Regions from separate parts of the Azospirillum sp. HJ39 genome, predicted to be linked through region 3. Evidence: riboswitches for the same ligand, from Rfam matches in the RefSeq annotation. Region 3 holds a riboswitch; each other region holds the start of a gene.
The links. Region 3 has a riboswitch for thiamine pyrophosphate ahead of ABMY26_RS20900 (ABC transporter ATP-binding protein). Riboswitches for the same ligand answer to the same signal wherever they lie in the genome.
Positions count from the first base shown of each region.

Region 1: another riboswitch for thiamine pyrophosphate. It lies ahead of thiC (phosphomethylpyrimidine synthase ThiC); the one in region 3 lies ahead of ABMY26_RS20900 (ABC transporter ATP-binding protein).
Region 2: another riboswitch for thiamine pyrophosphate. It lies ahead of thiO (glycine oxidase ThiO); the one in region 3 lies ahead of ABMY26_RS20900 (ABC transporter ATP-binding protein).

Region 1 is NZ_CP167911.1:608,325-618,244, forward strand. It holds gene yidC (membrane protein insertase YidC) at 1-1,307, shown strand, start outside; gene yihA (ribosome biogenesis GTP-binding protein YihA/YsxC) at 1,456-2,139, shown strand; gene ABMY26_RS16280 (cation:proton antiporter) at 2,156-3,463, shown strand; gene argB (acetylglutamate kinase) at 3,539-4,438, shown strand; gene ABMY26_RS16290 (hypothetical protein) at 4,499-4,810, shown strand; gene ABMY26_RS16295 (magnesium transporter CorA family protein) at 4,911-5,894, shown strand; TPP riboswitch at 5,980-6,097, shown strand; gene thiC (phosphomethylpyrimidine synthase ThiC) at 6,228-7,970, shown strand; gene greB (transcription elongation factor GreB) at 8,112-8,663, opposite strand; gene ABMY26_RS16310 (ribonuclease E/G) at 8,766-9,920, opposite strand, start outside.
Region 2 is NZ_CP167911.1:2,753,120-2,763,039, forward strand. It holds gene ABMY26_RS26420 (hypothetical protein) at 1-878, shown strand, start outside; gene ABMY26_RS26425 (hypothetical protein) at 931-1,389, opposite strand; gene ABMY26_RS26430 (PaaI family thioesterase) at 1,419-1,862, opposite strand; gene ABMY26_RS26435 (thiazole synthase) at 1,963-2,763, opposite strand; gene thiS (sulfur carrier protein ThiS) at 2,839-3,048, opposite strand; gene thiO (glycine oxidase ThiO) at 3,045-4,226, opposite strand; TPP riboswitch at 4,218-4,317, opposite strand; gene ABMY26_RS26450 (STAS domain-containing protein) at 4,538-4,840, shown strand; tRNA gene ABMY26_RS26455 (tRNA-Leu) at 4,958-5,042, opposite strand; gene lipB (lipoyl(octanoyl) transferase LipB) at 5,217-5,969, shown strand; gene ABMY26_RS26465 (hypothetical protein) at 5,980-6,531, opposite strand; gene ABMY26_RS26470 (hypothetical protein) at 6,518-7,384, opposite strand; gene ABMY26_RS26475 (acylphosphatase) at 7,463-7,753, opposite strand; gene ABMY26_RS26480 (long-chain fatty acid--CoA ligase) at 7,750-9,528, opposite strand; gene ABMY26_RS26485 (serine hydrolase domain-containing protein) at 9,692-9,920, opposite strand, start outside.
Region 3 is NZ_CP167911.1:1,619,300-1,629,219, reverse strand. It holds gene hflX (GTPase HflX) at 1-1,036, shown strand, start outside; gene ABMY26_RS20930 (hypothetical protein) at 1,184-1,492, shown strand; gene ABMY26_RS20925 (hypothetical protein) at 1,590-2,195, shown strand; gene ABMY26_RS20920 (inositol monophosphatase) at 2,313-3,125, shown strand; gene ABMY26_RS20915 (universal stress protein) at 3,177-4,004, opposite strand; gene ABMY26_RS20910 (ABC transporter substrate-binding protein) at 4,146-5,102, opposite strand; gene ABMY26_RS20905 (ABC transporter permease) at 5,144-5,911, opposite strand; gene ABMY26_RS20900 (ABC transporter ATP-binding protein) at 5,908-6,639, opposite strand; TPP riboswitch at 6,684-6,790, opposite strand; gene ABMY26_RS20895 (acetoin utilization protein AcuC) at 6,870-8,042, shown strand; gene ABMY26_RS20890 (hypothetical protein) at 8,220-8,813, shown strand; gene ABMY26_RS20885 (hypothetical protein) at 8,810-9,364, shown strand; gene ABMY26_RS20880 (hypothetical protein) at 9,449-9,920, opposite strand, start outside.

The DNA.
Region 1 (9,920 bases), 1.0 Mb from region 3:
CGCAGGGCGCCGGCATCGCCACCCCGACCGCGACCACCCGCTGGACCGCCGACGGCGCCGAGCTGACCCCGGCCAAGCCGCTGACCCTGAGCTGGGACAACGGCCAGGGTCTGGTGTTCGAGCGCAAGTTCGCCGTCGACCCCGACTTCATGTTCACGGTGACGCAGACGGTGCGCAACACCGGCGCGGCCCCGGTCACCCTGCTGCCCTACAGCCTGGTGTCGCGCAGCGGCACGCCGCACACGTCGGGCTATTACATCCTGCATGAGGGCCCGCTCGGCGTCTTCAACGGCTCGCTGACCGAGGAGAATTACGACAACGTCCGCAAGGCCGGCTCGATCTCCAAGGAGACGACCGGCGGCTGGGTCGGCATCACCGACAAGTACTGGCTGGTCTCGCTGGTGCCCGACCCGAACGAGAAGGTCACCGCGCGCTTCCTCTACAACCAGGTCGCCAACACCGACCGCTACCAGACCGACACGATGGGTGCTCCCGTCACGATCGCCCCCGGCGCGTCGGCCGAGAACACCGGGCGCCTGTTCGCCGGCGCCAAGCAGGTGAAGCTGCTCGACGCCTATTCCGAAAAGCTGAACATCAAGAACTTCGACCTCGCCATCGATTTCGGCTGGTTCTACTTCCTGACCAAGCCCTTCTTCTACGCGCTCGATTTCTTCGGCCAGGTGCTCGGCAACTTCGGCCTCGCCATCCTGCTGCTGACCGTCTGCGTCAAGGCCGTCTTCTTCCCGCTCGCCAACAAGTCCTATCAGGCGATGAGCAAGATGAAGGCGCTGCAGCCGAAGATGCAGGAGCTGCGCGAGAAGTTCAGCGACGATCAGGCGCGCATGAACCAGGAGCTGATGGCGCTGTACAAGCGCGAGAAGGTTTCGCCGGTGTCCGGCTGCCTGCCGATCCTGATCCAGATCCCGGTCTTCTTCGCGCTCTACAAGGTGCTGTTCGTGACCATCGAGATGCGGCATGCGCCGTTCTTCGGCTGGATCCACGACCTGTCCTCGCCCGATCCGACGAACCTGTTCACGGCATTCGGCCTGATCCCGTGGAGCCCGCCGACCATGCTGCATCTCGGCCTGTGGCCGTTGATCATGGGCGTGACCATGTGGTTCCAGCAGAAGATGAACCCGGCACCGCCGGACCCGGTCCAGCAGAAGGTGTTCCAGTTCCTGCCCATCATCTTCACCTTCATGCTCGCCGGCTTCCCGGCCGGTCTGGTGATCTACTGGGCCTGGAACAACACCCTGTCGGTCCTGCAGCAATGGACCATCATGAAGCGCATGGGCGTGAAGGTCTGAGCCTCCGGTTCCGATCCGCCTCCCAGGGCCTGCATTCCCAGGCCCGCTTTTCCAGGCCCGCTTTTCCAGACCTGCCGCCGGCAAAGACCCTTGACGGGCCCTTGCCGGCGGTATGTTTTTTCAGCCCATCCAAACGCGAGCGCCCGCCATGACCACCTCCGACAAGCCGACCGCCGTCACCCCCAGCATCGTCTCCGGCTTCGACGAGGCCGCGCTGGAGGCCGGGCGACTGCTGTTCGCCAAGGAGTGCGACTTCGTCTGGGGCGCCAACGCGCTGAACCAGCTGCCGGAAGCCGACCTGCCGGAGGTCGCCTTCGCCGGCCGCTCGAATGTCGGAAAATCCAGCCTCGTCAACGCCCTGACCGGGCGCAAGACGCTGGCCCGCACCTCCAACACGCCGGGCCGCACCCAGCAGCTCAACTTCTTCAACCTTGGCGACCGGCTGAAGCTGGTGGACATGCCCGGTTACGGCTATGCCAAGGAATCGAAGGAGAAGGTGGAGGCGTGGAACGACATGGTCCGCCGCTTCCTGCGCGGCCGCGTCACCCTGCGCCGGGCGCTGGTGCTGATCGATGCGCGCCATGGGCTGAAGCCCAACGACGACGAGATCATGGCCATGCTGGACCGCACCGCCGTGCCCTATGTCGTCGTGCTGACCAAGGCCGACAAGGTGAAGCCGGTGGAGCTGGACAAGGTGCGCAAGGCGACGGAGCTGGGGTTGAAGAAGCATCCGGCCGCCTTCCCCGACATCCATGTCACCAGTTCGGAAAAGGGCACCGGCATCGCGGAGCTGCGCGCCAGCCTGGCGGCGCTCGCACTCGCCGTCGACTGAGCGGAAGAAGGCGGCGATGGCCGGACCGTCACCCGCGCTGCTGTTCCTCCTGCAGTCGCTGCTGCTGATCGGCGGGCCGTTCCTGCTGTGGCGTCTCGGCGGCGGGCGGCATGTCGCCCCCATGGTGGTGATCCAGATCCTGTTCGGGGTGGCGCTCGGCCCGTCGCTGCTCGGCCGGCTGGCGCCCGACCTGTGGGGGGTGCTGTTCGCTCCGGCGGCCCTGGCGCCGCTGTCCGGGCTGGCGCTGATGGCGGTGGTGTTCTTCGCCTTCCTGACCGGCCTGCATCTCGATCCGGCGGAGTTCCGTGGCCGGGGCGGCGCCTTCGCCGCCGTGGCGCTGTCCAGCATGCTGGTGCCCACGCTGCTGGGCGGCGCACTGGGCTGGTGGCTGGCCGGCGCCTTTCCGGCCATGACCGGGCCGCGCGCCACGCCGGGCCTGTTCGCCGCCGGCTTCGGCATCTGCGTCGGGGTCACGGCGCTGCCGGTGCTGGGCGCCATCCTGCGCGAGATGGGCCTGCTCGGCGATCGGGTGGGCCGGCTGGCGCTGGGCTATGCCGCCGTGAACGATGCGCTGCTCTGGCTGCTGATCACCGCCGTGCTGGCCTGGACGGCCGGAGATGGGGGCGCCGGGGGCGGGGCCGGTGGAGATGGCGGCAAGGGCTGGGCGGTCGCCACCGTGGCGCTGCTGGGCTTCGCCTATGTCGGGGTGACGGTGCTGGCGGTCCGCCCGTTGCTCGACCGGCTGCTGGAACGGGTGGCGCCGGACGGGCGGATGGGCGACACCGCGGTGGTCGTCACCTGTGCGGCGCTGTTGGCCTCGGCCGCGGTGACCGAACTGATCGGGCTGCATTACATCCTGGGCGCCTTCATCGCCGGCACCGCGATGCCGCGCCGCTTCGCCGCGGCGATCCTGGACCGGCTGGAGCATTTCTCCACCCTGATCCTGCTGCCCTTCTTCTTCACCCTGACCGGGCTGAAGGTGACGCTGACGCTGGACGACCCGGCGCAATGGGCGGTGTTCGGGCTGGCCAGCCTCGTCACGCTGGCCGGCAAGATGGCGGGGACCGCCTGGCCCGCCCGGTTGACCGGGGAGAGCTGGCCCGACGCGCTCCGGCTCGGCACGCTGATGCCCTGCAAGGGGCTGATGGAGGTCATCGTGCTGACCGTCCTGCTGGAGGCGGGGGTGCTGTCCGGTTCCTGTTTCTCGGCGATGGTGCTGATGGCGGTGACGGTGACCGCCCTGACCCAGCCGATGACCCGGCTGGCCGGACGATGGCGGCCGGCGAAGACGGAGGGGGTGGCGCTGGGCGGGTCCGGCCGTTAAATTGCCCCCTAGGCAACCGGCCGGCCTTTCCGTTAAAGAAGCCCAACCGTCCACCCCGACAAAGGGCATCCTCCCGTGCAGACTCCCACCCGTGACGAGTGGCTCGCCAAGGCCCGTACCCTGTCCGAAGCGCTGCCCTACATGCGCCGCTATGCCGGGAGCACCTTCGTCATCAAGTACGGCGGCCATGCCATGGGCGACGCCGGGCTGGCGGAGCTGTTCGCGCGCGACATCGTGCTGCTGAAGCAGGTCGGCATCAACCCGGTGGTCGTCCATGGCGGCGGCCCGCAGATCGGCCAGATGCTGGAGCGGCTGAAGATCAAGTCGAGCTTCATCGACGGCCTGCGCGTCACCGACAAGGAGACGGTCGAGGTGGTCGAGATGGTGCTGGCCGGCTCGATCAACAAGCAGATCGTCGCCGCCATCAACAGCGCCGGCGGCCGGGCCGTCGGCCTGTCGGGCAAGGACAGCAACCTGATCATCGCCCGCCGGCTGGAGCGCGTGCAGCGCGACCCCGACAGCAACATCGAGAGGGTGCTGGACCTCGGCTTCGTCGGCGAGCCCTACAAGGTGAACCCGCAGATCCTGCATGCGCTCGCCCAGTCGGACATCATCCCGGTGATCGCGCCGGTCGGCTTCGACGTGAACGGCGACACCTACAACATCAATGCCGATACGGCGGCCGGCGCCGTCGCGGCGGCGGTGAAGGCGGCGCGCTTCTTCCTGCTGACCGACGTTGCCGGCGTGCTGGACAAGAACAAGATCCTGATCGAGAAGATGTCGCTGGAGGATGCCCACAAGGCCATCGCCGACGGCACCGCGTCCGGCGGCATGATCCCGAAGATCGAGACCTGCATCGGCGCGGTCGAACAGGGCGTCGACGCCGCGGTCATCCTGGACGGCCGCGTTCCGCACGCGCTGTTGCTGGAAATCTTCACCGAGGGCGGTGCCGGCACCCTGATCGGCAAGGCCTGACGGCCCATATAGGGGGGAAACCGGCCAACCGCAGGAGGCCGGCCGTAGGGGAGGAAGCCGATGAGCGACCTGCGCAAGGAACTGCTCCGCCAGATGAAGGCCATCCGCGACCGGATGGACCCCAAGCTGGTGGAGCGTGCCAAGCTGGCGGTGTTCGGCAAGGTCCCTTACGACAGCGACGCGGCCAAGGAAGCGGTCGGCCATTTCCTCGATGCCCGGGATGACGGCGGCGCCTTCCGCCGCAAGCTGGAACAGGCGCTGAAGGCGGAAGGCGCGGCGCTGGATCTGGACGGCGAGCCGGCATCACCCGAGCCCACCCCCACCCCCACCCCCACCCCTGCCAAGCCGCGGCGGGGCGGCCGGGTGACCTGACCGCCCTTTCCCGGTGACGAGGGGGCAGGCCCCGTCCGTCCGGAGCCCCGTTTCCTGCCAAGTCCTGCCGAGTCCTGCCAATTTCGCAAGGAGCGCACCCTTGCTGCATATCTTCGTCAATGACGGCGGTCTGCTGCGCTGGGCGCGGGAGGCCACCGACGAGGCGGCACCGCTGCCCGAGGCCGCGGTCTGGCTCGACCTGATCAACCCGACGGCCAACGAGCTGGCGCGGGCGGAGGCGCTGATCGGCGCCAGCCTGCCGACCCGGGAGCAGATGGCCGAGATCGAGGAGTCGAGCCGGCTGCGCGTCACCGGCGGAGTGCTGACCATGACCGTCACCGCGCTGGTCTGGGCCGATACCGACGAGCCGCGCATCGCGACCGTCAGCTTCGTGCTGGCCGGGCGGCGGCTGGTCACCATCCATGACATCGACCCGCAGGCCCTGCTCGCCTTCCGCCGCCGCGCCACCCATGGGCAGGTCGCCGCGTCGCGCGGGGAGCTGGTGCTGGCGGCGCTGGTCGACGGCATGGTCGACCGCACCTCCGCCGTGCTGCGGCGGACGGGGGTGGAGCTGGACGTGCTGAACCGCCGCTTCTTCCGTGGCCGCAAGCTGCGCTCGCGCGGCGAGACGCTGGACGATTCGCAGACGCTGAAGCGAATCGGCCATGCCGGGCATCTGATCGGCAAGGCGCGGGTCAGCCTGGCCAGCCTCACCCGCATGACCGATTTCCTGGCGCGCGGCGACGGCTGGAACTCCGGCAAGGCGACGCGGCGCTGGGCCAAGACCGCGCTGCAGGATCTGCGCGGGCTCGACCAGTATGCCCGCTTCCTGGCCGGCAAGGTGGCCCTGGCGCTGGACACCGCGCTGGGCCAGATCAATGTCGAGCAGAACGAGATCGTCAAGATCGTGTCGGTCCTGACCGTGCTGCTGTTTCCGCCGACCCTGGTCGCCAGCATCGGCGGCATGAATTTCAGTGACATGCCGGGGTCGGACTCGCCGTTCGGCTATCCCTCGGCCCTGCTGCTGATGGTTCTGTCGGCGCTGCTGCCGATGATCTATGTGCGGCTGAAGCGCTGGATGTAGCCGGCGATTTCCACAATATGGCAGGCGGATCGTCTGCGGTTCTTTCCTTTTGACAGGCCGCGCCCGGCCCGGCAGGATGGGCGCATTCCAGGGGGGTCCCGACAGGGGGCTGAGATACCAACGGCCGGACGGCGCGACAGGCGCCCGGCGGCAGCGTGGTGACCCTTTGAACCTGATCCGGGTCATACCGGCGAAGGGAGGGACCTCGTGACGGGCCGCATCCGGCCCCGGCCTGCCGCATCCATCCCCTCATCGGGGAAGGGCCAGCACGAAGACACCGCACCTCCGTCCGCAGTCCCGGGTTTGTCCGCCCACCTCCGACGGAGAAACCCAATGCCCAAGGACTTCAACGAATCCGCTGTCCGCATCTCGACCGGCCCGCTGCCGTCGTCGCGGAAAATCCATGTGCCCGGCACCCGCTTTCCCGAATTGCGCGTCGCCCTGCGCGAGATCGCGCTGTCCGGCGGCGAGCCGCCGCTGGCCGTCTATGACCCCTCCGGCCCCTACACCGACGATCAGGTCGCCATCGACGTGCGGGCCGGGCTGGCCAGGCACCGCCGCGACTGGATCCTGGCGCGCGGCGATGTCGAGGCGACCGCGGGCAAGATGGCGGCCGGCGACGTGTTGCGTGCCCGGGGTGGCGTCGCGGTCACCCAGATGGCCTACGCCCGCGCCGGCATCGTCACGGCCGAGATGGAATACATCGCAATCCGCGAGAATCTCGGCCGTGCCGCGGCGCTTGAGGCGGCGAGGGACGGCGAGGATTTCGGTGCCGACATTCCCGATTTCATCACGCCTGAGTTCGTGCGCGACGAGGTGGCGCGCGGGCGGGCGATCATCCCGTCCAACGTCAACCACCCCGAATCGGAGCCGATGATCATCGGCCGCAACTTCCTGACCAAGATCAATGCCAACATCGGCAACTCCGCCGTGACCTCCTCGATCGAGGAGGAGGTGGAGAAGATGGTGTGGGCGATCCGCTGGGGCGCCGACACGGTGATGGATCTGTCCACCGGTGCCGACATCCACCAGACCCGCGAATGGATCCTGCGCAATTCGCCGGTTCCCATCGGCACGGTGCCGATCTACCAGGCGCTGGAGAAGGTCAAGGGCAAGGCCGAGGATCTGACCTGGGAGCTGTTCCGCGACACGCTGATCGAGCAGGCGGAGCAGGGCGTCGACTATTTCACCATCCATGCCGGGCTGCGGCTGGCCCACATCCCGCTGACGGCCAAGCGGGTGACCGGCATCGTGTCGCGCGGCGGCTCGATCATCGCCAAATGGTGCCTGGCCCATCACCGCGAGAATTTCCTCTACGATCATTTCGCCGACATCGTCGAGATCTGCCGCACCTATGACGTGGCGCTGTCGATGGGCGACGGGCTGCGGCCGGGCAGCCAGGCCGACGCCAACGACGCCGCCCAGTTCGCCGAGCTGGAGACGCTGGGCGAGCTGACCAAGCTGGCCTGGGCCCGCGATGTCCAGGTGATGATCGAGGGGCCGGGCCATGTGCCCATGCACAAGATCAAGCACAATGTCGAAAAGCAGCTGGCGCTGTGCGGCGAGGCGCCCTTCTACACGCTGGGGCCTTTGGTCACCGACATCGCGCCCGGCTATGACCACATCACCAGCGCCATCGGCGCGGCGATGATCGGCTGGTTCGGCACGGCGATGCTCTGCTACGTCACGCCGAAGGAGCATCTGGGATTGCCCGACCGCGACGACGTGAAGGCCGGCGTCATCGCCTACAAGATCGCCGCCCATGCCGCCGACCTCGCCAAGGGCCACCCGGCGGCCCGGCTACGCGACGACGCCATGTCGCGGGCCCGCTTCTCGTTCCGCTGGCGCGACCAGTTCGCCCTGTCGCTCGACCCCGACACGGCGATGGCCTACCACGACGAGACGCTGCCGGCGGAAGGCGCCAAGACCGCGCATTTCTGTTCGATGTGCGGGCCGAAATTCTGCTCCATGAAGATCACCCAGGAAATCCGCGAGGCCGCGGAGTCGGGCATGGCGGAGATGTCGTCGAAGTTCCGCGAATCCGGCGGGGAGATCTACCAGCCGGCGGCGGAGTGAAGTGGCGGGGAGGGGTTTGCCCCCTCCTAACCTCCCCCGCTCTCGCGGGGGAGGGACTGCCGCCGCCTTTCCCAACAAGGGCTTATTTCCCTCCCCTGCTCAGCGGGGGAGGGTTAGGGTGGGGGCCGGCCGCGCTTCCATTCACTCCGCGTAGCCGATCTCCAGCACCTCGATCTGCTCCATCCCGGCCGGCGTGCGCACATCGACTACATCGCCCACGCGGGCCTTCAGCAGGGCGCGGGCGATGGGGGAAATCCAGCTGATGTGGCCGCGGTCGGGATCGACCTCGTCGGCACCGACGATGGTGACGGTGTTCTCGCTGTCATCGTCGCGCGCATAGGTGACGGTGGCGCCGAAGAAGACCTGTTCGCGGTTCTTCTGGTCCTGCGGATTGACCACCACCGCCGATTCCAGCCGCTTGTTCAGGAAACGGATGCGGCGGTCGATCTCGCGCAGCCGCTTCTTGCCGTACAGGTAATCGCCGTTCTCCGAACGGTCGCCGTTGCCGGCCGCCCAGGACACCACCTCGACCACCTTCGGCCGCTCCACCCGCAGCAGGTGGCGCAGCTCCTCCTGCAGGCGCTGGAAGCCGGGCGGGGTCATGTAGTTCTTGAACCCCTGGGGAAGCGGTGCCGGATCGTCGAGCTCGTCGTCGTCGGGCGTGTCGTTCTCGCGGGTGAAGGCCTTGCTCATGGTCCGACCTGTCCAAGTGGCAGGGAGAATAACGCCCGGGAAAAGGAAAAGGCGCCCTGCGGCGCCTTTTCCGTTCCTCAGGTCCCGAAAGGGCCGTTCGGCTTACCGCTTCCACCAGCCGCGGCGCGGCTTGGCGGAGGAGTCGGCGTCGTCGCCGGCACTCGCCGGTTCGGATGCCACCGGCTCGGGAGCGGCAGCCGGTGCCTCGACCGTCGGGGCAGCCGCCGGAGCAGCTTCCACCGAGGTTTCTGCCGGCGCCTCGGCAGCGGCCTTGCGCTTGCGGGCCGCCTTCTTGGCCGGAGCCTTGTCGGTGGCGACCTCCGCCGGGGCTTCGGCGGCAGCGGCGGCCTTGCGCTTGCGGCCCTTGGCCGGCGCTTCGGCAACCGCCGGGGCCACCGGGGCAACCGCCGGGGCGACGACCGGAGCAGCCACCGGAGCGGCTTCCACCGGCGCTTCGGCAGCGGCCTTGCGCTTGCGGGCCGCCTTCTTGGCCGGAACCGCTTCGGCGGCGGCTTCCGCCGGCACCTCGACCGGGATGGCCGGAGCGGCAGCAGCCGGCGCTTCGACAGCGGCGGCGGCCTTGCGCTTGCGGCCCTTGGCCGGCGCTTCGGCAGCCACCGGGGCGACGGCCGGAGCAGCCACCGGAGCGGCTTCCACCGGCGCTTCGGCCGCGGCCTTGCGCTTGCGGGACGCCTTCTTTGCCGGCGTCACCACCGGTGCCGGGGCTGCATCCTCGACCACCGGTTCCGGTGCCGGAGCGGTTTCGCCCGCCAGGATCCAGTCGAGGTCGGGAGCTTCGGCCGGGACCGGGGCGTGGGCCGCAGCGGCCTCGGCCGCGACCGGCAGGTCGGCGGCGGTTTCCTCGCCACCCTCCAGGCCTTCCGCACCCTCGCGGCGCGACCGGCGGCGACCGCCGCGCTTGCCGCGGCGACGCTTCTTGCGGCCATCGCCATTGCGGTCGCCGGCATCGGCGCCGGTTTCGTCCTCGCCTTCGCCCTCACCCTCTTCCTCGTCGGCTTCGTCGCCTTCGAGGTCGGCGGGTTCGGAGATCGCGGCTTCCGGGATCGCATCGGCCGGGGCGGCGGCGAGCGGGGCGGCCTCGTCGGCCTCCTGGCTCACCTCGTCGCCGGCCTCGTCCGTCTCGTCGCCGGCCTCGGCGTCGCCCGAACCCTCCGGACGGCCGTCCTCGCGGTCACGGCCACGGCCGCGGCGGCGGCGGCGGCGGCGGCGGCGATCCTCGCCATTGGCGTCGCCGTT
Region 2 (9,920 bases), 1.1 Mb from region 3:
AGCCGGCGACCGCGGCGCGCCACCCGCTGGCGGCGCTGCGGCTGCGCAACGACGGCGACACCGCGTTGCCGCCGGGATTGCTGACCTTCTACGACCGCGCCTCCGGAACCGCTGCGACCGCCAGCACGGCCTATGTCGGCGATGCCCGCATGGCGACCCTGCCGGCGGGCGACAGCCGGCTGCTGTCCTTCGCCGTCGATCAGGCGGTGACCGTCGACCGCGAGGAGAAGCCGGATCGGCGGCTGTCGCGCGCCACCATCGCCGACGGGGTGCTGACGCTGTCGGTGATCGACCGCCAGAGCACCATCTACACCGTCGCCGGTGCGCCGGATGGCGGCCGCAACCTCGTGATCGAGCATCCGCGCCGCGCCGGCTGGAGCCTCGCCGAACCGGCGGGCGGTGGGACGGACGGCAAGCCGGACGCAACCGCGACCGCCTACCGCCTGCCGCTTGCCGTGCCGGCCGGCAAGACGGTGACGCTGACCGCCACGCTGGAACGGCCGCGGCAGGAGCGCATCGTCCTGACCGACCTGGGCGCCGACCAGATCGCCGCCCGCGCCGCCGCCGCCGAACTGCCGGCGGAGGTGCGGCAGGCGCTGACCGCGCTGGCCGGACTGCGCGCCGCCGTCGCCGATAAGGAACGCCGGATCGCCGAACTGGAGCGCGACCGGACGGAGCGCATCGCCGACCAGGACCGTCTGCGCGAGAACCTGAAGGCCCTGCCCGCCGGCAGCGACCTGCACAAGCGCACACTGGCCAAGATGGCGGAGGCCGAGAACCGCCTGGACGCCCTCGCCCGCGACCTCACGACAGCCCGCGGCGAGGCGGAGGCGGCACGGCAGACCCTGCGGGACCGGGTGAAGGCACTGGCGATCTGAGGAGCAATGGCAAGGGACGGTGGTGGCGGGCGATGCCCGCCGCGCCGGCTCCCTACAGCGTCGTCGCGCTGCAATAGGCCCAGTCTTCGCCCTGGAGACCGAAGAAGGCCGCCACCGGCTTGCCGCGGGAGCGGTCGACGACGACTCGGAAGCGGCTGCCGGTGCAGGTGCCGGCGGCCTGCCTGGCGAAGGGCAGCTTGACGTGCTTGGACTTCAGGCAGGCGTCGGACATCTTGGGCGGGGTGGCCGGGCCGTCCACCTTCCTGCCGTTCAGCACCATGTAATAGGTGGTGGCCTGGCCGCCCTTGACGTCCGCCTTCACCTCGATCTTGCCGAAGCGCGACTTGTAGAGGCCGGCGTCCTGCTCGCCATCCGGCCCGCCGGCGGGCAGCGTGCGGAAGGAGATGGCGGCGCAGGACGGCGGGTCCTTGGCCAGCGCCGGGGTGGCGAGCATGGCGAAGCCGACGGCCAGCAGACAGGCGGCGATGCGGGACGGCTGCATGGGCTGCATGGGAACCCCCTTTCGAACCGGTTGGAACGTCACTTCGGCATCACGCAGAAGGTGGTCTGCTGCATCAGGGCGCAGTCCTTCTCCACCCCGCCATCCAGCATCGCGATCTCGACCTGGGTGATGACCAGGGTGCGGCCCGGCTTCACCACGCGGGCGCGGGCGATCATCACCTCGCCCTTGGCCGGCGACATCAGGTTGATCTTGAACTCGACCGCCAGCACCTCCGCCCCGGCCGGCATCAGGCTCAGCGCGGCATAGCCGCCGGCATTGTCGGCCAGCGTGCTGACCATGCCGGCATGGAAGAAGCCGTGCTGCTGGGTCAGGTCGGCGCGGAAGGGCAGCCGCATCTCGCAGAATCCGGGCTCGATGGCCGTCAACTCGATGCCGAGCGTCCTGCAGATCGGCTGCTGTTCGAACGAGGCGAGGCAGCGCGCCTTCCAGTCGGCGGCACGGGGTTCGAAGGTGGCGGGCAAGGCTGGGGTCTCCGGCAAGGGGATGCTGCGCCACAGCCTGCGTCAGCCGCTCCGCAGGATCAAGCGGCCGAATGGGCAGCGCACCTCTCTCCCCGTGGCGTCACCCCCCGATCAGGCCCATCTGCGGGCTGGACGGTTCGGCATGGGATCGCATCGGCATGCGGCCGGCAAGATGGGCGCCGCGGCCGGCGCTCACCGCGTCGCGCATCGCCGCCGCCATCCGCACCGGATCGCGCGCCTTCGACACCGCGGTGTTCAGCAGCACGGCGGCACAGCCCAGCTCCATCGCGCGGGCGGCGTCCGACGCGGTGCCGATGCCGGCGTCCAGCACCACCGGAACCGGGCTGCGGGCGCAGATCGTCTCGATGGCGTGCGGGTTGCGGATGCCCAGCCCCGACCCGATGAAGGCGCCCAGCGGCATCACCGCGGCGGCACCCAGGTCGGCCAGCTTGCGGCAGGTCACCGGGTCGTCGTTGCAGTAGGGCAGCACGACGAAGCCGTCATTCACCAGCTCCTCCGTCGCGCGCAGCAATTCCTCCACGTCGGGATAGAGCAATTCGCGGTCGCCGATCACCTCCAGCTTGATCCAGGGTGTGTCCAGCGCCTCGCGCGACAGCTGCGCGGTCAGCACCGCTTCCTTGGCGGTCATGCAGCCGGCGGTGTTGGGCAGCAGCCCGACCGGCCGACCGGCGGTGGCGCGGGCCAGCACGTCGACCAGGCTTTCCGAATAGCCGTCCAGGCTGATGCGCCGAATCGCCAGCGTGACCAGCTCGCTGCCGCTGGCCGCCAGCGCGTCGAGCATGACCTGCTGGTTCGGATAGCCGGCGGTGCCCAGGAACAGGCGCGACCCGAAGCTGCGCCCAGCAATGGCAAGGGGATCGGCGGACGTGGTTTGGGACATGGAAGTAAGGACCTTCGCAAAGGTGCTCCCCCCTTTTTCGGGGGAAGGGGGATGTCGGGGGGCGGTCGCCCTGGCTCAGCCGCCCTGGATCGGGCGGACGATCTCCAGGCTGTCGCCGTGCCGGAGCGCCGTGCCGGCCCACTGCCGGCGGGGAACCACCGTGCCGTTGAGGGCGACGGCGACGCCGCGGGTTCCCTCGGCGATGCCGCGGGCGGCCAGCAGGTCGGCGACCGAGGCGGCGGCGAGCGGCTCGTCGCGGCCGTTGACGCGGAGGACGGCGCTCATGCGGCGGCTCCCGCCAGGACGAAGCGGTCGGCGGCGAACGGGCGCAGCAGCGGGTCGGTCTCCCCGGTCAGCACCAGCCGGGCGATGCCGTCGGCGGTCACCGGGGTCAGCAGGATGCCGTTGCGGTGGTGGCCGGTGGCGTGGATCAGGCCGGGAATGCCGCTTTCCCCCAGGACCGGCGCATCGTCGCGGCTGCCGGGCCGGAAGCCGGCCCAGGCCTCCTCGATCGGCAGCTCGGCGATGCCCGGAAGCGCCCGCCATGCCCCCTCCAGCAGGGCGAACTGGCCGCCCGCGGTGAGGCGGTCGTCGAATCCGCGCTCCTCCGTCGTGGCGCCGATCAGCAGCCGGCCGTCGAGCCGCGGGATCAGGTAGGTGCCGGGCGTCCACACCACATGGCGCAGCAGCGGCAGCCGCGGGTCCATGCGCAGGCAGACCATCTGCCCCTTCACCGGCCGGACCGGCGGCCTTGCAACGGGGGGCAGGCCGGGCACCCCGGCCGACCAGGCGCCGGCCGCGAGCACCACGCGGTCGGCCCGGTGCAGGGTTCCGGCGACGCGCACCCCGGCGGCGGCACCGCCCTCCATCGCCAGCGCGACCTCGCCGCATCGTTCGTGCAGGCGGGCACCGGCGGCCTCCGCAGCGCGGCGCAAGGCGGCGGCGACCTTGCGGTTGTCGACCTGATGGTCGCCGGCGCAGAACAGCGCTCCGGCGACGCCGGGTTGCAGGTACGGCTCGCGCCGCCGCACCTCGGCCCCGCCCAGCCATTCCACCGGCAATCCCAGATCGCGCTGGAAGCCATGCAGGAAGCGGACCTTCGCCGCATCGTCGGCATTGAGCGCGATGACCATGGTGCCTTCGCTGCGCAGATCGACCGGCTGGCCGCTCGCCGCCTCCAGGTCGCGGGCGAAGTCGGGCCACAGCGCCTGCGAGGCGCGGGTCAGCGGCAGCAGCCCCTCCTCGCCCGGTTCGGTCTCGACGCAGGCGGCCAGCATGCCGCCGGCGGCATGGGTGGCGCCGCGACCGGCCTCCCCCCGTTCGAACAACTCGACGCGGCAGCCGGCCGACGCCAGCCTCCAGGCAACGGCGAGGCCGATGCAGCCGGCGCCGATGATGGCGACGGACGGGCGGGCTCCCGATTCGGGAACGGAAAACGGATGTGGTTCGGGCGCATCGATCATGCGGCGGCTCCCTTCGCTGGAATTACCCAGACAGGTTCGATGGGTGTGTTCTCAGCCGTGCGACCACCGCACGGCACCCCAGGCCTATGTTTTTGCCTTATGCCAACATTCAGCTGGCCCTACAAGCGGAATCGCGGCCCCGCTGCGGCAGGACCGGCGACACCGGGACGGACCCAGGGGCGCCTTTTCCCGTTTGTCCAGCCCGGATCGAACCGGATAGCCCCTTCCGCAGCATGGGCTTGCACCGCCGCAACCCTTCATGCTCCCATGCCGGCACGCCGCATCATCGAAAAAAGGGACCGGAAGCGACGATGGAGTACGCCTTCGCCACCGTCGGCGACCACGACGGCATCCTGCTGTCCGGCCGCTGCACCTACGAGGACGGCAACCGCTTCCACGACATGCTGCGCGACTGGGACTTCCTGGCGAGGCCGGTGGTGCCGCTGGACCTGCGGTTCGTCTCCTTCATCGACTCCGCGGCCATCGGCATGCTGTTCATCCTGGCCAACCGCTGCCGCGAGGCCGGCGGCCACATCGTCGCCAGCGGTGCAGCCCCCCACATCGTCCGCGCGCTCCGCCGCGCCACGCTGGAGCGCTATATCGAGCTCAGGTAAGGGGGGCTCAGGCAAGGGAAGCTCCGGAACGCGGATACGAAAAAGCCCGCTCGGTCTTGCGACCTGCGGGCCTTTCGTCGTTCCCGTATCCCCGGGATGGTCCCATCTGCATGGGAGTGGTGCGGTCGAGAAGACTCGAACTTCCACGGGTTGCCCCACAGCGACCTCAACGCTGCGCGTCTACCAATTCCGCCACGACCGCACGAGGCTGGTAGCCCCGACCTGCGCTTGCGCGCCTCATCGGGTGGAGCGGGTAGATATCAGCTTCCCGAGGGGCGATCAAGCGCTACAATCATCATCCGCGAAAAAAAACGAACTGCCCCTCACCCCTTCCGCCCAACCCTTCTATCCGCCCCTTCTGCCGAGACCCTATCGAATGACCTCCGTGACCAGCCTGACCGCCAGTCCGATCCAGTCCGACACCTCCGCCGCCCGCCCAGCCGCACTCCGTCCGGTCGAGTGGCGCATATCCGACCGGCCTGTCCCCTACCCCGAGGCGATCGCCGAGATGGAGGCCCGCGTCGAGGCGATCCGCGCCGGCACCGCGCCGGAAATGGTGTGGCTGCTGGAGCATCCGCCGCTCTACACCGCCGGCACCAGCGCCCGGGACGAGGATCTGCTGGAGGCCGACCGCTTCCCGGTCTACCGCACCGGGCGCGGCGGCCAGTACACCTACCATGGGCCGGGCCAGCGGGTGGCCTATGTGATGCTGGACCTGAAGGCGCGCGGCGCCGACATCCGCCGCTATGTCCACGACCTGGAGGAGTGGATCATCCGCACGCTCGCCTCCTTCACCATCAGGGGGGAGCGGCGCGATGGCCGCGTCGGCATCTGGGTCGACAAGCAGCCATATGGCGGCGTGAAGGGCCAGGAGGACAAGATCGCCGCCATCGGCGTGCGGGTGCGGCGCTGGGTCAGCTTCCACGGCATCGCCCTGAACGTCGAGCCGGACCTCGGCCATTTCGGCGGCATCGTTCCCTGCGGCATCGCCGGGCATGGCGTCACCTCCATCGTCGCGCTGGGCCAGCTGGTGACGATGGAGGACGTCGATTCCGCCCTGATCGCGGCATGGCCGGAGGTGTTCGGCGGCCCGATGCGGGGCGAGGAGGGCGAGGACACGGGCGCCTGAACGGCTCCGGTCAGTATTTCTTGAACCCGCCGCCGGCCGGCGTCGCGGCCTGTCCGGCGGCGGGATTGACGCGCGGATCCTTGTTGTCCATAGACTGCACCGTGCAGCCGGCGGAATCGCCGTTGCGGAACAGGTAGATCTTCTTGGGATCGGCCTTCTTGCCGGGATCGTGCAGGTTCAGGCCGTGGCCGAAGGCGACGCCCATCACCTGCCCGTTGAAATAGGCGCGGAACCGCATCGGCGTGATCTCGCCGAAGCGCAGGGCGGCGCAGTCCTTGCTCAATTCCTTCTCGAACGTGCCGGCCTTGCGCCAGTCCTCCTTGGAGCGGATCGTCATCCATTGCGGCGGCAGCGCGAATTGCACGATGGGCGACGCGAAGGGAAGGTCGGCACCCGGCTGGGGCGGCGCCATATGGCCGGGCTCGGTCCGCTCCAGCGGACCGGCCAACGCCGGGGCGGCCGCCATCGGAACCGGCAGGAGCAGAGCCGGCAGGAGCAGAGCCGGCATCAGGGCGGCCAGCCTCCCAGCCGCCAGCCGATGCCACAGATCAAATCCGGACATCGACCCCCCGCTCCCCGAAAGGCTCGACCGGCTTTCCCTTGGCCGGGGCGGCGGGCGGAGCGGACGGAACCGCTGTCCCGGCGCCCAGCCGCCCGGACAGGGTGAGCGACAGGTCCAGCGGCCCCCCTGCGGCCGGGACGTTGCGCGGCGACAGGACCACCGTACCCTCCAGCCCGCCCGGCGGCCCGGTCATCGCCCCGGCCAGCGCCTCCATGACAGGGCCGAGGCCGTCGGCGGGAATGCCGTCGGCCTCGACCGTCAGCCCCCGGCCCGGCCGGATGGCCGAGCGCAGCGCGCCGATCGCGGCGGCAAAGCCGCCGCTCCCCCCCTCGGCCGGCACATGCGCCAGGACCAGGGCCGCCGCCTCGAAACAGGGCGATGCAGGGCCAGCCGCCACGCGGAGACCGATGCCGTGCACCTCGACCGCCACATCCCCGGCACCTGCGTCCGCCGTCACCGGACCAAAGTCACCGGCAGGACCATCCAGCGCCGTCACCGCGGCCCGGCGCTCCGCATCGCCGAAACGCCCGGCAAGCGCGGCTTCCGCCGCGGCCACGCCGTCCGCATCCATCCCGAAGGCCGCCAGCAGACGCCCCAGGTCACGCGCCAGCGCCTGGATCGCCGGCCCCAATTGCTCGGCAAGGCCGGCAGGGGAGCCGCCGGACGGTCCGGCCAGCGCGTCGCCCACCATCCCCGCCGCCAGGCTGAGACGGACGGCAGGGTCGCCGCCCGGCACCGGGGGTATGTTGCGGGCGGTGGACGGCGCCGGCTTGCGGGCGGCCTTGCCCTTCGCCTCCGCCGCCTTGGCGAAGACGCCGGCAAGCATGGCCTTCATGCCCGCTACGTCGCTCACATCCCGGCTCCAGTTCTCGACCCCGCTGCGCGCATCCAGCATGCCGCCATCATGGTTAGCGGAACGCTAATGCCGCGCCTACAGTGTCGGCCGCTGCTCGAACCCGGCCATTCCGGGATCCTGGTCGGGCTCGGCCACAACGTCGCGGACGATGGCGGCGGGCGGACCGCGGCGGCAGGCGTCCAGCATGCGGTCGACGGCGTCGGCAGGGCCGGCGAACAGCGCCTCGACCGTGCCGTCGGCGCGGTTGCGCACCCAGCCGGTCAGCCCCAGCCCGCCCGCGGTGTCGACGGTCCAGCCGCGGTACCATACGCCCTGCACCCTGCCGAGGATGCGGACCCGCACCGCCTTGCGCCCGTCTCCGCTCATGCCGCACCGCCATCTGCCGGATTGCCGCCTGCCGGATTGCCGCCGACGCCCGCGGCGGCGCGCTTGCCCGCCTCCTCGTCCAGCAGGGCCTTGCGCGACAGTTTGCCGATCATCGTCTTGGGCAGCTCCCGGCGGAATTCGACGACCTTGGGCATCTCGATGGGCGACAGCTTGTCCTTCAGGAAGCTGGTCAGTTCGCCCGCGGTCAGGCTCTGGCCCTCGTCAAGCCGGACATAGGCCTTCACCGTCTGGCCGCGATACTCGTCGGGCATGCCGGCCACCACGCATTCGGCGACCGCCGGATGCAGGTAGATCGCCTCCTCGACGTTGCGGGGATAGACGTTGAAGCCGCTGCACAGGATCATGTCCTTGATGCGGTCGACGATGGTGGTGTAGCCGTCCTCGTCCATCACCCCGACGTCGCCGGTGTGCAGCCGGCCGTCCACCAGCGTCTGCGCCGTCTCGTCCGGTCGGCGCCAGTATCCCTTCATCACCTGCGGGCCGCGGATGCAGACCTCGCCCTTCTCGCCGGGGGGCAGGACGCGCCGCGGCTCCTCCAGGCTGACGATCTCGACGACGGTGCCGGGCAGCGGCAGGCCGATGGAGCCCTTCTTCTCGCTGTGCTGCACCACCGGATTGACGGTGGCGACCGGCGAGCATTCCGACAAACCGTAGCCCTCGACCAGCGTGCAGCCGGTGACGCGCTCGAACGCCTCCTTCACCTCCAGCGGCAGCGGTGCCCCGCCCGACATGCAGAAGCGGATGGAGGACAGGTCGAACTCCTTCAGGCGCTTGTGATGGTTGATCGCGGTGTAAATGGTCGGCACGGCGGGGAACAGGGTGATCCGCTCCGTCTCCAATGTGCGCATCACCTGCTCCAGCTCGAAGCGCGGCAGCAGCACGATCTCCGCCCCCAGATGCAGGCCGAAATTCATCACCGCGGTCATGGCGAAGACGTGGAACAGCGGCAGCACGCCCAGCATGCGCTCCTGTCCGTCATCGGTGCCTTCGCCGGGCTTGCGTTCCTTGGCCGCGTACCAGGTCGCGCACTGGACGGTGTTGGCGTAGAGGTTGGCATGGGTCAGCATGGCACCCTTGGGCACGCCGGTGGTGCCGCCGGTGTACTGCAGCACCGCCACGTCGTCCCGCGGGTCGATGGCGACCGGGGCCGGCCGGCCGTCATTGTCGATCAGCCGGGCGAAGGGAATATGGCGGTCGTCGCGCGGGATCGCCGCGATCTCCGCCCGCTTGGCGATGGGGAAAAGCCAGTTCTTGGGGAAGGGCAGGATGTCGGCCATGCGGCAGACGACCAGCCGCTTCAGCCCGGTCTCATCCAGCATCCGCGCCATCTTGCCGTAGAGCAGCTTCAGGTCCAGCGTGACCATCAGCTCGATGTCGCTGTCCCCGATCTGGTGGACCAGCTCACGTTCGGCGTAGAGCGGGTTGAAGTTCACCACCACGCCGCCGGCCTTCAGAATGCCGAAGAAGGCGATGACGTAATAGGGGGTGTTGGGCAGGAACAGCCCGACCCGCGTCCCCTTCCCCACCCCGATCGCCTGGAAGCCGCGCGCGGCGCGGTCCACCAGCCGGCCCAGCTCGCGATAGCTGGTGCGCTTGCCCAGGAAGTTCAGGCAGGGCCTGTCGCCGTGGCGGGCCGCCGCCCCGTCCAGCAGCTCGGTCAGCGGCCTGACCGGAATCGGCATCGCCCAGTCGACCGTCGGCGGGTACGACGCCAGCCATGGATGATCGGGCAGTGTGCGGACGGCTTCTGCCATGTGCGTGTCCTCCCCAGCGTCCTGTTCTTCCCGATGCCGGTTTCTCCCGGCATCTGCGACGATCCTACGCCCGATCCCCAACCCTGGGGAGCGGCGGATCGTCCCCTGTGACTGGAGATGGGAATGCGCGGGGGATGGACAAGAAGCGGGCGGAGGCTCCGGGTCAGCGCGGCCGGCGCAGGCGGTGCAGCACCTCCACCGCCATCCATTCGGCGAGCGCCCCGTCCTCGCCATCCAGGAACACGGCGACGGAGACCGGGACCGGCCCCGGCGTGTGGTAGGCGGCCGGCGTCACCCCCGGCCCGCCGCCGGTGTGGCCCCAGTAGGGGCCGGCCGCCGGGTCGAGCTCCACCATCGTCCCCAGCCCGTAGGACGGCTCGACCCAGGGCCGC
Region 3 (9,920 bases):
GGAACGGGCGCTGAAGGCGAAGGTCATCGACCGCACCGGCCTGATCCTGGAGATCTTCGGCGCCCGCGCCCGCACGCGGGAAGGCATGCTCCAGGTCGAGCTGGCGTCGCTGACCTACCAGAAATCGCGGCTCGTGCGGTCCTGGACCCACCTCGAGCGCCAGCGCGGCGGCTTCGGCTTCCTCGGCGGCCCCGGCGAATCCCAGCTTGAGCTTGACCGCCGCCTGATCGGCGACCGCATCATCAAGATCAAGAAGGAGCTGGAAGAGGTGCGGCGCACCCGCGGCCTGCACCGCAAGGCGCGGGCCAAGGTGCCTTACCCGGTGGTGGCGCTGGTCGGCTATACCAATGCCGGCAAATCGACGCTGTTCAACCGGTTGGCGAACGCCGACGTCTTCGCCCAGAACCTGCTGTTCGCCACGCTCGACCCGACCATGCGGCAGGTGACGCTGCCGTCGGGTCGCAAGGTGATCCTGTCGGACACGGTCGGCTTCATCTCCGACCTGCCGCACGGCCTCGTCGCCGCCTTCCGCGCCACGCTGGAGGAGGTGGACGCCGCCGACATCATCCTGCATGTCCGCGACATCGCCCACATCGACAGCGAGGCCCAGAAGGCCGACGTCCATGAGGTGCTGTCCGACATGGGCATCGACCCGGAAACCGATGACCGGGTGATCGAGGTGCTGAACAAGATCGACGCACTGGACGGCGAAAGCCGCGCGGCGGTGATGGCCCAGACCGGGCGCAATCCGCGTGCGGTCGCGGTGTCCGCCCTGTCCGGCGAGGGGATCGACGACCTCGACCGCCTGCTGGACCAGCGGATGAACGTCAACCGGCAGGTGGTCGACCTGTCGGTCGAGCTTGGCGACGGTGCGGCGCTCGCCTGGCTCTACGACAAGGGCGAGGTGCTGGAGCGCCGGGACGACGAGGAGCGGGCGCATCTGCACGTCTCCCTCGACCCGGCCGACCTTGCGCGGTTCGAGAAGCGGTTCCAGCCGCCCCCGGACTCCGCGGCGCCCTCCTCGGCGGCGCATTAGACGGTCCGCCGAACGGAAAGGGGTGCAACTCAAGGCTATGACCTGTTGCACCCCACTCCCGTCTTACGACGAATGCGGCGTGGTGATTTCCTTCTTGGCGCCCGATTATGGGAACGGAGCGATGCGCTCCCGTCAGGAGGACTGCCAATGCGGTTGCAAACCGACCCATCGTGCTTTTCGATCACGGCCTTCCTCGCCGATCAGGTTACCCTGGTGGCCCGCCAGGAGAAGTTGCCGCCGGGGGCCGCCCTGCTGCGGTTGCAGGAGCTTTCGCGCACGCCGGATGGACGGGCGGCCCTGATGCGCCTGATCGAAGCCGCGGCGGAGCAGGAAGCCAATCCCGACGAAGCAGCGAAGATCGGTGCGATCTGCCATGAGCTTGCCGCCTGGGGCTATGGCGAAGGCCGCCGCGGCCTCGGTGCCTACAGCGGCGATATCCACCGTGCCGCGGCCTGACCGCCGAGGCGGGATGGTTATTTGACACATGCTTGATTGATGACGGCACAGGCGTCGGCGGCCATAATGGGCCGTCCGTCATCGCCACGGTTCCGTCTTGCTCCGTTTCCCCCTTCGTTCCGTCCTCACCGGTGCCGGCTGCCTGTTGCCGGCGCTGCCGGTGTTGCTGGCATTTGCATTGCCGGCGGGGGCCGAGCCTCCTCCTCCGGGAATGCCGCTTCCACCCGGCTATGTCGAGGAGCCCGACGTTCCGCCGGAAGACCCCCTGCCGCCGCCGCCCGAGCCGCTGTCGGTGGCGCCCGACGAGCCGCTGGTCGTGGCGCCGGATGCTGCCGGCTTGCTGAAGGAGTGCAAGCAGCAGACCTTCACCGACTGCTTCCGGCTGTGGCAGCCGCCCCCGCCGCCACCTCCCCCGCCGGAACCGGAAAAGGACACGGCCACCGCGCCGCCTCCCCCGCCGCCTTTCGACCCGAAGGCCCCGCGCGAACCGGCGCAGGGCGGCCCGGTGCCTCCCTCGCCGTCCGATCCGGCCAAGGAGGCCGCCGCGGCAGCCGCCGACCGCGCCACCTTCGACGCGCTGTCGAAGGCGCTGAAGGACAGCGGTCTCGACGGCAAGGTGATGCTGACCAACCCCGGCGGCGGCGATCCGACGCTGAAGCTGGACAGCACGACGGGCAAGCCGGCGACCGCCACCAAGCGCTGAGCGTCAGTCCGGCCCGACACCGGGGTTCGATGGCCGGCTTCCGGTCAATCCGGGGTGGCCCGCAGGCCGGTCCGCGGGCAAGATGCCGACGACCCCCCAGCTTCACGAGCGCACATCATGACGGGCTTCACCCTTCCCGACATCGACCGGGTTTCCGACCTGATCCGATCCGTCGCCCAAACGGAAATCATGCCCTATTTCCAGAGGCTCGACGCGTCCGGCATCCGGGAGAAGACCGGGCCGACCGACCTCGTCACCCTGGCGGACGAGGCGGCGGAACGGGCGCTGACCCCGGCGCTGTCGGCGCTGCTGCCCGGCAGCCGGGTGATCGGCGAGGAGGCGGCGTCGGAGGATGAACGCGTGCTCGACCGCATCCATGGCGACGACCCGGTCTGGATCGTCGACCCGGTGGACGGCACCATCAATTTCGCCCAGGGACGGCCGATGTTCGCGGTGATCGTCGCCCTTGCCTGCAAGGGCGAGACGCTGGCCGGCTGGATCCACGACCCGGTCGACGGACGGATGGCGACCGCGGTGAAGGGGCAGGGTGCCCAGCTCGACGGACGCCGGGTTCATGTCGCGCCCGCGGTGCCGCTGCCGCAGATGACCGGCGCGCTGTCCACCCGCTTCTGCGGCGAGGAGATGGGGCGCCGGCTTGAGGAGCGCAGCAGTGGGCTGGGCGAGCGTGTCTGCCTGTCGAGCGCCGCGCAGGAGTATCTGCGGCTGCTGGACGGCCGGGCGCACTATTCGCTCTATCACCGGCTGATGCCGTGGGACCATGCGGCCGGGGTGCTGATGCATGCCGAGGCGGGCGGCTATTCGGCGCTGATCGACGGGACGCCGTACCGGCCCGGCCTGCTGAAGGGCAGCATCCTGCTGGCGCCCGACCGGGACAGCTGGCAGGCGCTGCACGGGCAGCTGTTCGGGTGAGCACAGGCCGGAGGGGGCGGTTTCGCCCCCCTGGCCCTCTCGCCGGGTTCGTCAGTGCGACAGCAGCGCCGGCAACGACAGCCCTTCCAGCACGGAGCGGGTGGCGCCGCCCAGAACCAGTTCGCGCAGACGGGAATGGCCGTAGGCGCCCATCACCAGCAGGTCGGCGCCCTGGTCGGCGCAGCAGGACAGGATCATGTCGCCTACCTCGCCGCCGGACGCGATGACCGATTGCGGCCGGGCGGCGATGCCGTGGCGGTGCAGCCACTCGACGAGGGCCGCCGCTTCGCTGGTGCGTTGGCCGGGCGGGTCGACACAGAGGACGATGACGGACTCGGCCGTCTCCAGGAAGGGCATGGCGGCGCGGACGGCGCAGGCCGATTCGCGGCTGTTCTTCCAGGCGATCAGGGCATTGCGGCCGATGGGGGCGGTGGCCGGCAGGCCGGGTGGCAGGACCAGCACCGGGGTGCCGGTCTCCAGCGGCAGGCGGTCGGGGATGTGGTGCAGCGACACCCGCTCCCCCGCGCGCACGGCGGCCGATTGCGCCACCACGACCAGATCGGCGTAGGAGGCCCGTTCCGTCAGAAGTTCGACATGGTCGCCCTCCTCGACCGACCAATCATAGGACAGGCCGTCCAACGCCTGGCGCACTTCCCGCTCGATCCGTTCGGCATTCTCATGGGCGATGGCGGTGGCCTCCGCCATGAAGCCGTAGGAGGCGGCGCGGCCGGTGGCGCCCGCCGGCATCGACACCGGGGTGGCGATGTAGAGCGCCTGGATATGCGCGGAAAAGCGCTTGGCCAGCGCCACGGCGACGGCAAGGCGGCCGGCGTGGGCGTCGTCGTTGGCCATGTGCAGCAGGATGGTCTTGATCTGCATTTCCCGGCGTCTCCCGTCTTTTTCCGGCGGTCTTTTCCGACCGCCTGCCGTCCTTTGCCCCATGGCTGCCATGCGGCAGCGGAGCGGTTGCCTTCTAGGTAACGCTCCGCCGGGCCGGTTGGCAACGCCGCAGGGTGCGGCTTACTTCACCACGACCGCATATTGGTCGACCGGGGCCACCGTCTTGATCAGGCCGCGCGCCTTGAGGAACTCGGCGAAGCGGGTGTAGCGCTCGGCATCCAGGGCGGCCGGGCTGTGGGCGAAGCGCGGCAGCGTGTCTGCCCAGGCGCGGCGGTTCAGCTCGTCGTTCAGCTCCGGCCGATCCTTGACGAAGGCGGCCTGCGCCTCCTCCGGATGGTTGAGGATGTAGAGCGTCGCCCGCTCCACCGCCGCCAGGAAGCGCTTGAAGCGTGGGTCGTCGGTCTTGCCCTTCTGCGCGACCAGGATCAGCTCGTCATAGGGCGGGACGCCCTCCTCCTCGGGGTAGAAGGCGCGGCCGGGATGCTTCTCGATCTCCATCTGGTTCAGTTCGAAGTTCCGGAAGGCGCCGACCACCGCGTCGACCTGCCCCGACAGCAGCGACGGCGACAGCGAGAAGTTGACGTTCACCAGCTCGACGTCCTTCAGGCTCAGCCCGTGCTTCTCCAGCATGGCGCCGAGCAGCGCGTCCTCGAAGCCGGCGATGGAGAAGCCGATCTTGCGGCCCTTCAGGTCCTTCAGCGTTTTCACCGGCCCGTCGCGCAGCACGACGACCGAGTTCAGCGGCGTGGAAACCAGTGTGCCGACGCGGACCAGCGGCAGCCCCTCTGCCACATGCAGGATCAGCTGCGGCTGGTAGGACACGGCGAGGTCGGTCTTGCCGGCGGCGACCAGCTTGGGCGGGTCGTTGGGATCGGCCGGCGCGGTCAGCGTCACGTCGAGCCCGGCATCCTTGAAGAAGCCCTTCTCCTGGGCGACGACCAGCGGGGCATGGTCCGGGTTGACGAACCAGTCGAGCATCACGGACAGCTTGTCCTGGGCCAGCGCCGGCAGCGCGGTCATCAGGCTGGCGGTCATCAGGCTGGCGGCCATCAGGGCAGCGGCGAACAGGTGCTTCATCGGGCGTCTCTTCCCTTCGGGGGGTGGGTCATGGATCGGCGTCATGGATCGGCGTCATCCGCCGGCTGGGTATCGGATTGCCAGGGCAGCGCGCGCCGGGCGAGCGCGTCGACGGCGGCATAGAGCGTCACCGCGAACAGCCCCAGCACCAGCACGGCGGCAAACAGAAGGTCGATCTGCATGCGGGCGTTGGCATGCAGCATCAGGTAGCCGAGGCCGGAGGAGGAGCCGACCCATTCGCCGATCACCGCCCCGATGGGGGCCACGGCGGCGGCCACCCGCACGCCGGACCAGAAGGCGGGCAGGGCGGCCGGCAGGCGGATGGTCCACAGGATGGCGGCGGGCGAGGCGCCCATGGTACGGGCAAGGTCGAGCCAGCCCGGATCGGTGCGGCGCAGCCCGTCGAACAGCGCCGTCGTCACCGGGAAATAGATGACCAGCACCGCCATGGCGATCTTGGACGCCATGCCGTAGCCCAGCCACAGCACCAGCAGCGGCGCCAGCGCGAAGACCGGGATCGCCTGGCTGACCAGCAGCAGCGGCATCAGCCAGCGCCGGGCGGTGCGGAAGCGCGCCAGCAGCAGCGCGCTGACCGTGCCCAGGGCCACGCCGGCGACCAGCCCGACCAGGATCTCCGCCAGCGTGGTCAGCCCATGGCTCAGCAGCAGCGGCGCCTGCCGCCGCATGGCGTCGGCCACCGCCAGCGGGCCGGGCAGCAGGTAGCGCGGCAGGCCGGTGGCCCAGACCAGCGCCTGCCAGCCGGCGGCCAGCACGGCAAGGGTGACCGCGGCGCGCAGCAGCGCCCTCATTCCGCCAGCCTCCGCAGCAGCTCGGCCTGGAGCGCCAGCAGGGCGGGATCGTCGACGCGGCGCGGGACCGCGCCGGCGGGCTCCAGCGCCGGCCCCATGGTGGCGGGACGGCCGGTCATCACATGCAGGCGGTCGCCGAGCCGCAGCGCCTCCAGCGGGTCGTGGGTGACCATCAGCACGGTGCGGCCGGCCAGCGTCTCCGCCGCCGTCTCCTGGAGACGCAGGCGGGTGATGGCGTCGAGCGCCGAGAAGGGCTCGTCCATCAGGACCAGCGGCTTGTCCTCCATCAGCGTGCGGGCGAGCGCCACGCGCTGCCGCTGGCCGCCGGACAGGGCGGCGGGGCGGTCGCGCTCGCGGCCCGCCAGCCCGACGCGCTCCAGCAGGGCGCGGGCGCGCTCCACCCGCGCGGCATCGGGCCGGCGGTGGCGCAGCCGGTCGCCCAGCAGCACATTGTCGAGGACGGTCAGCCAGGGCAGCAGCAGATCCTGCTGCGCCATGTAGGCGATGCGGCCGGCCAGCGGCCGGCGGTCGCCGGTGACGACGGCGGTGGGCGGCTCCGGCTCTGCCAGCCCGGCGAGGATGCGCAGCAGCGTGGTCTTGCCGACACCGCTCGGGCCCAGCAGGCAGGTGGTCTTCCCCGCCGGCAGGTCCAGGGTCAGGTCGGAGAACAGAAGCGTGCCGCCATAGGTCAGCCGCGCCCCTGCAATGGTGACCGACAGGGGGGTCATCGCGGACATGAGCGCGGGGAGGAGGGACAGGTCCGGGGATGCGTCTTATCTGGCATCACTGATCCCTACGCCGGCATGAACCGGATCAGGTTCCAGGGGTCGTCCCGCAACGGGACCTCTCAGCCGCCCATCGGCTCCCCCCAGTGAAGGCGGCGACTATAGGCGCGGACGATCCGTGACCGCAAGCATCGCCGGCACCGCCTCCCATCCTGCGGAAGCACCATCGGCGCTTGACCGGGCGGCAACGCCGCCTAGTTTCCGGGGGACATGACGGAGTTCCTCCCCTGACCACGCCGTTCCGCACCCCGCTGTTCATCGGTGGCGAGATCTACCGCGGCTCGACCTATGGGCCGAAGCACCCGCTGGCGATCCCGCGCGTCTCGACCGCCATCGACCTCAGCCGCGCCATGGGATGGCTGCCGGATCAGGTCTATCTCGACACCCATGTCGCCAGCGAACGCGAACTGGCGCGCTTCCATACCCTCGACTACATCGCGGCGCTGAAGCGGGCGGAGGCGGAGCAGCGGGTGGACGAGGCGACGGCGGCCCGCCACAATCTCGGCAAGCTGGAGAACCCGGTCTTCGCCGAGATGTACCGGCGGCCGGCCCACAGCAGCGGCTCGGCCCTCCAGGCGGCGCGGCTGCTGGGGGATCGGCCAGCCGGTCTGGTCTATGCCCCGGCCGCCGGCACCCATCATGCGCGCCGCGACCGGGCCAGCGGATTCTGCTACTTCAACGCGCCGGTGCTCGGCATCCTGGAACTGCTCGACCATGGGCTGGAGCGGGTGCTGTATGTCGATCTCGACGCCCACCATGGCGATGGGGTGGAGGAGGCGTTCGCCGACGACGACCGGGTGCTGACCGTCTCGGTCCACGAGGATGGGCGTTGGCCCTACACCGGCAGGGCCGAGGACCGGGCCGGCGGGATGGCCCGCAACCTGCCGGTGCCGCCCGGCTTCAACGACAGCGAGATGGAGCATGTGATGGAGGCGGCGGTGCTGCCGCTGGCCCGTGCCTTCCGTCCGCAGGCGATGGTGATCCAGACCGGGGCCGATGCGCTGGCCGAGGATCCGCTGAGCCGGCTGGAGCTATCCAACCGCGCGCTGTGGAATGCGGTGGCGGCTCTGCTGCCGCTGGCGCCGCGGGTGCTGGCGGTCGGCGGCGGCGGCTACAATCCTTGGTCGGTCGGGCGCTGCTGGGCCGGGATCTGGGCGGTGATGAACGGCATCGACCCGGCGCAGCCGCCCACGCCGGAGGCGGAGGCGGTGCTGCGGTCATTGACCTGGAGCCGCGCCGCCGGCCGCAATCCGCCCGCCCATTGGTTCACCACCATCGCCGACGTTCCGCGGCCGGGGCCGGTGCGCGACGCGGTCAAACGGGTGGCGGAGATGGCGCTGTCCTGAGACCTTGCGGCCACCCGCGCCGTGGCCTGGTCGGGCAGGATGAAATCGGACCGAACCGTGACGATTCGTTGACGGATGCGGATTGTTTGTTGATTCTCGTTCGTCTGTGGCTGCGCCGTTTCCACCGCGTCCGGCGGACGGGACGGCACAGGTTTCAGGGGGAGAACGGGCGGGCGGATGTCGAACACGACGCTGTTCCTGATCGCCATCGTCGTCATCATGCTGGCCGCCGTCCCGGTCGCCATGATGCTGAAGGATTTCCTGCCGAACATCCTGGAAAAGAGCAGTGGCCTGGAGCAGATCGAGAACCGGATCTATGTGCTGCATGCCGAGGCGCAGGACCTGCAGAACCGTGTCAACCAGCTGGTCCAGCGCCGCAACAGCCAGTCGTCAGACCGCCACCGGCTGGAAACCGACATCCGCAAGGCCGAGAAGCTGATCAAGGATCTGGCCGAACAGCCGCCGCTGTTCGTGCACGAGGTCGGCGACCCGCAGGCCGGACTGATGAAGTTCGCCGCCACGGTCACCCAAGAGAAGGCGTCCTCCGCATCGGGAGCGGGCGGGGAACGGGCGGCGGTCAACCCGATCTGGCGCTGCGCCAACGTGGCGGAGGTCTGGGCTTCCAGCTTCGACGAGGCCCGGCAGATGGTCGAGGTCGCGTTTCCCTTCAAGATGGGGTTCCAGAAGAGCTTCATGCGCGGCGACGCGCGCAAGGGCGGGGTGCCATCCGGCCCGGCGACCGCGCGGACGAAGGCCGGTGCCCAAACATGATGATCAACTTCATCATCGTCCTGGCGATCGTCGCCATCGGGGCATGGCTCGGCAACCTGCTGCTGGCGGTGGAGCAGCGGGTGTCGCAGTCCCGCCTGCGCGTCCGCGGCGTGCGGTCCAACCTGGACAAGCTTGATGCCACCATCCACCGCCTGCACCGCGAGGAAGAGGCTCTCCATGCCGAGATCGGGGAGTTGGTGCGCGGCATGGTGGAACTGCGCGGCAAGCAGGCCGAAGTGCAACAGCGCCTGACGGAGGCGCAGTCCAAGCGCCGCCCGCAGATCCTGATCCTGACCGACCGCCGCAATCCGGGCGACAAGGAATGGCTGGTCACCGTGGTGAACCAGCAGATCGGCGAGATCGATGCCGCCCATCCGCTGGCCGCCGAATGGGTGCGCGGGCGCACCTATCTGGTGTGGGCGGAGTCGGAGCGCGAGGCCGCAGAGCGCGCCAACCGCCGCTTCAGCGCCCGGCCGGGCTATCAGGTGCGCTCGGTGACGCCGGTCAAGGAAAACCTGTACAGCGCCAACCCGGCCCGCAGCGCCGCTTGAAACCCTGAAACGCAAACGAACGGGGGCGCCCCGCCGGACGCCCCCGTTCGTTTCGCAACGCCTGAACGCCGGCGCCCGGAACCGTCAGCGGCCCTTGGTCGTGGCCGGGGTCTGGCGGAAGGCGTCGTGCAGATAGGGCGACAGCGCCTGGCGCATGTTGCGCAGCCATTCGTGGATGATGATCAGCGAACGGGACGCGACCGGCGGGGTCATGCCCAGCTTCACCAGATCCTCACGCGTCATCGTCGCAACCTGATCCAGCCGGTGGCCGGTCAGGCGCGCCCAGGCCGGGGCGGTGCAGGGCGGCATCGAGATGACATGCAGCCCCTCGCGTTCCACCATCTCGGCCTTGCGGCGGGCATACTGGCTGTCCTCCAACTGCGAGAAGGGGCCGGAGAAGCCGTTCTCCACCAGGACGCGCTTGGCCTTCGGGGCGATGGTCGCCACCCGCTCCAGCGTGGTCATGCCGGTGGACAGCGAGGCGAGGTCGACGGTCACCGGCACCATGAAGGTCAGCCGCTCGCCGTCGCCGACGTAATAGTCGAAGCCCGACACC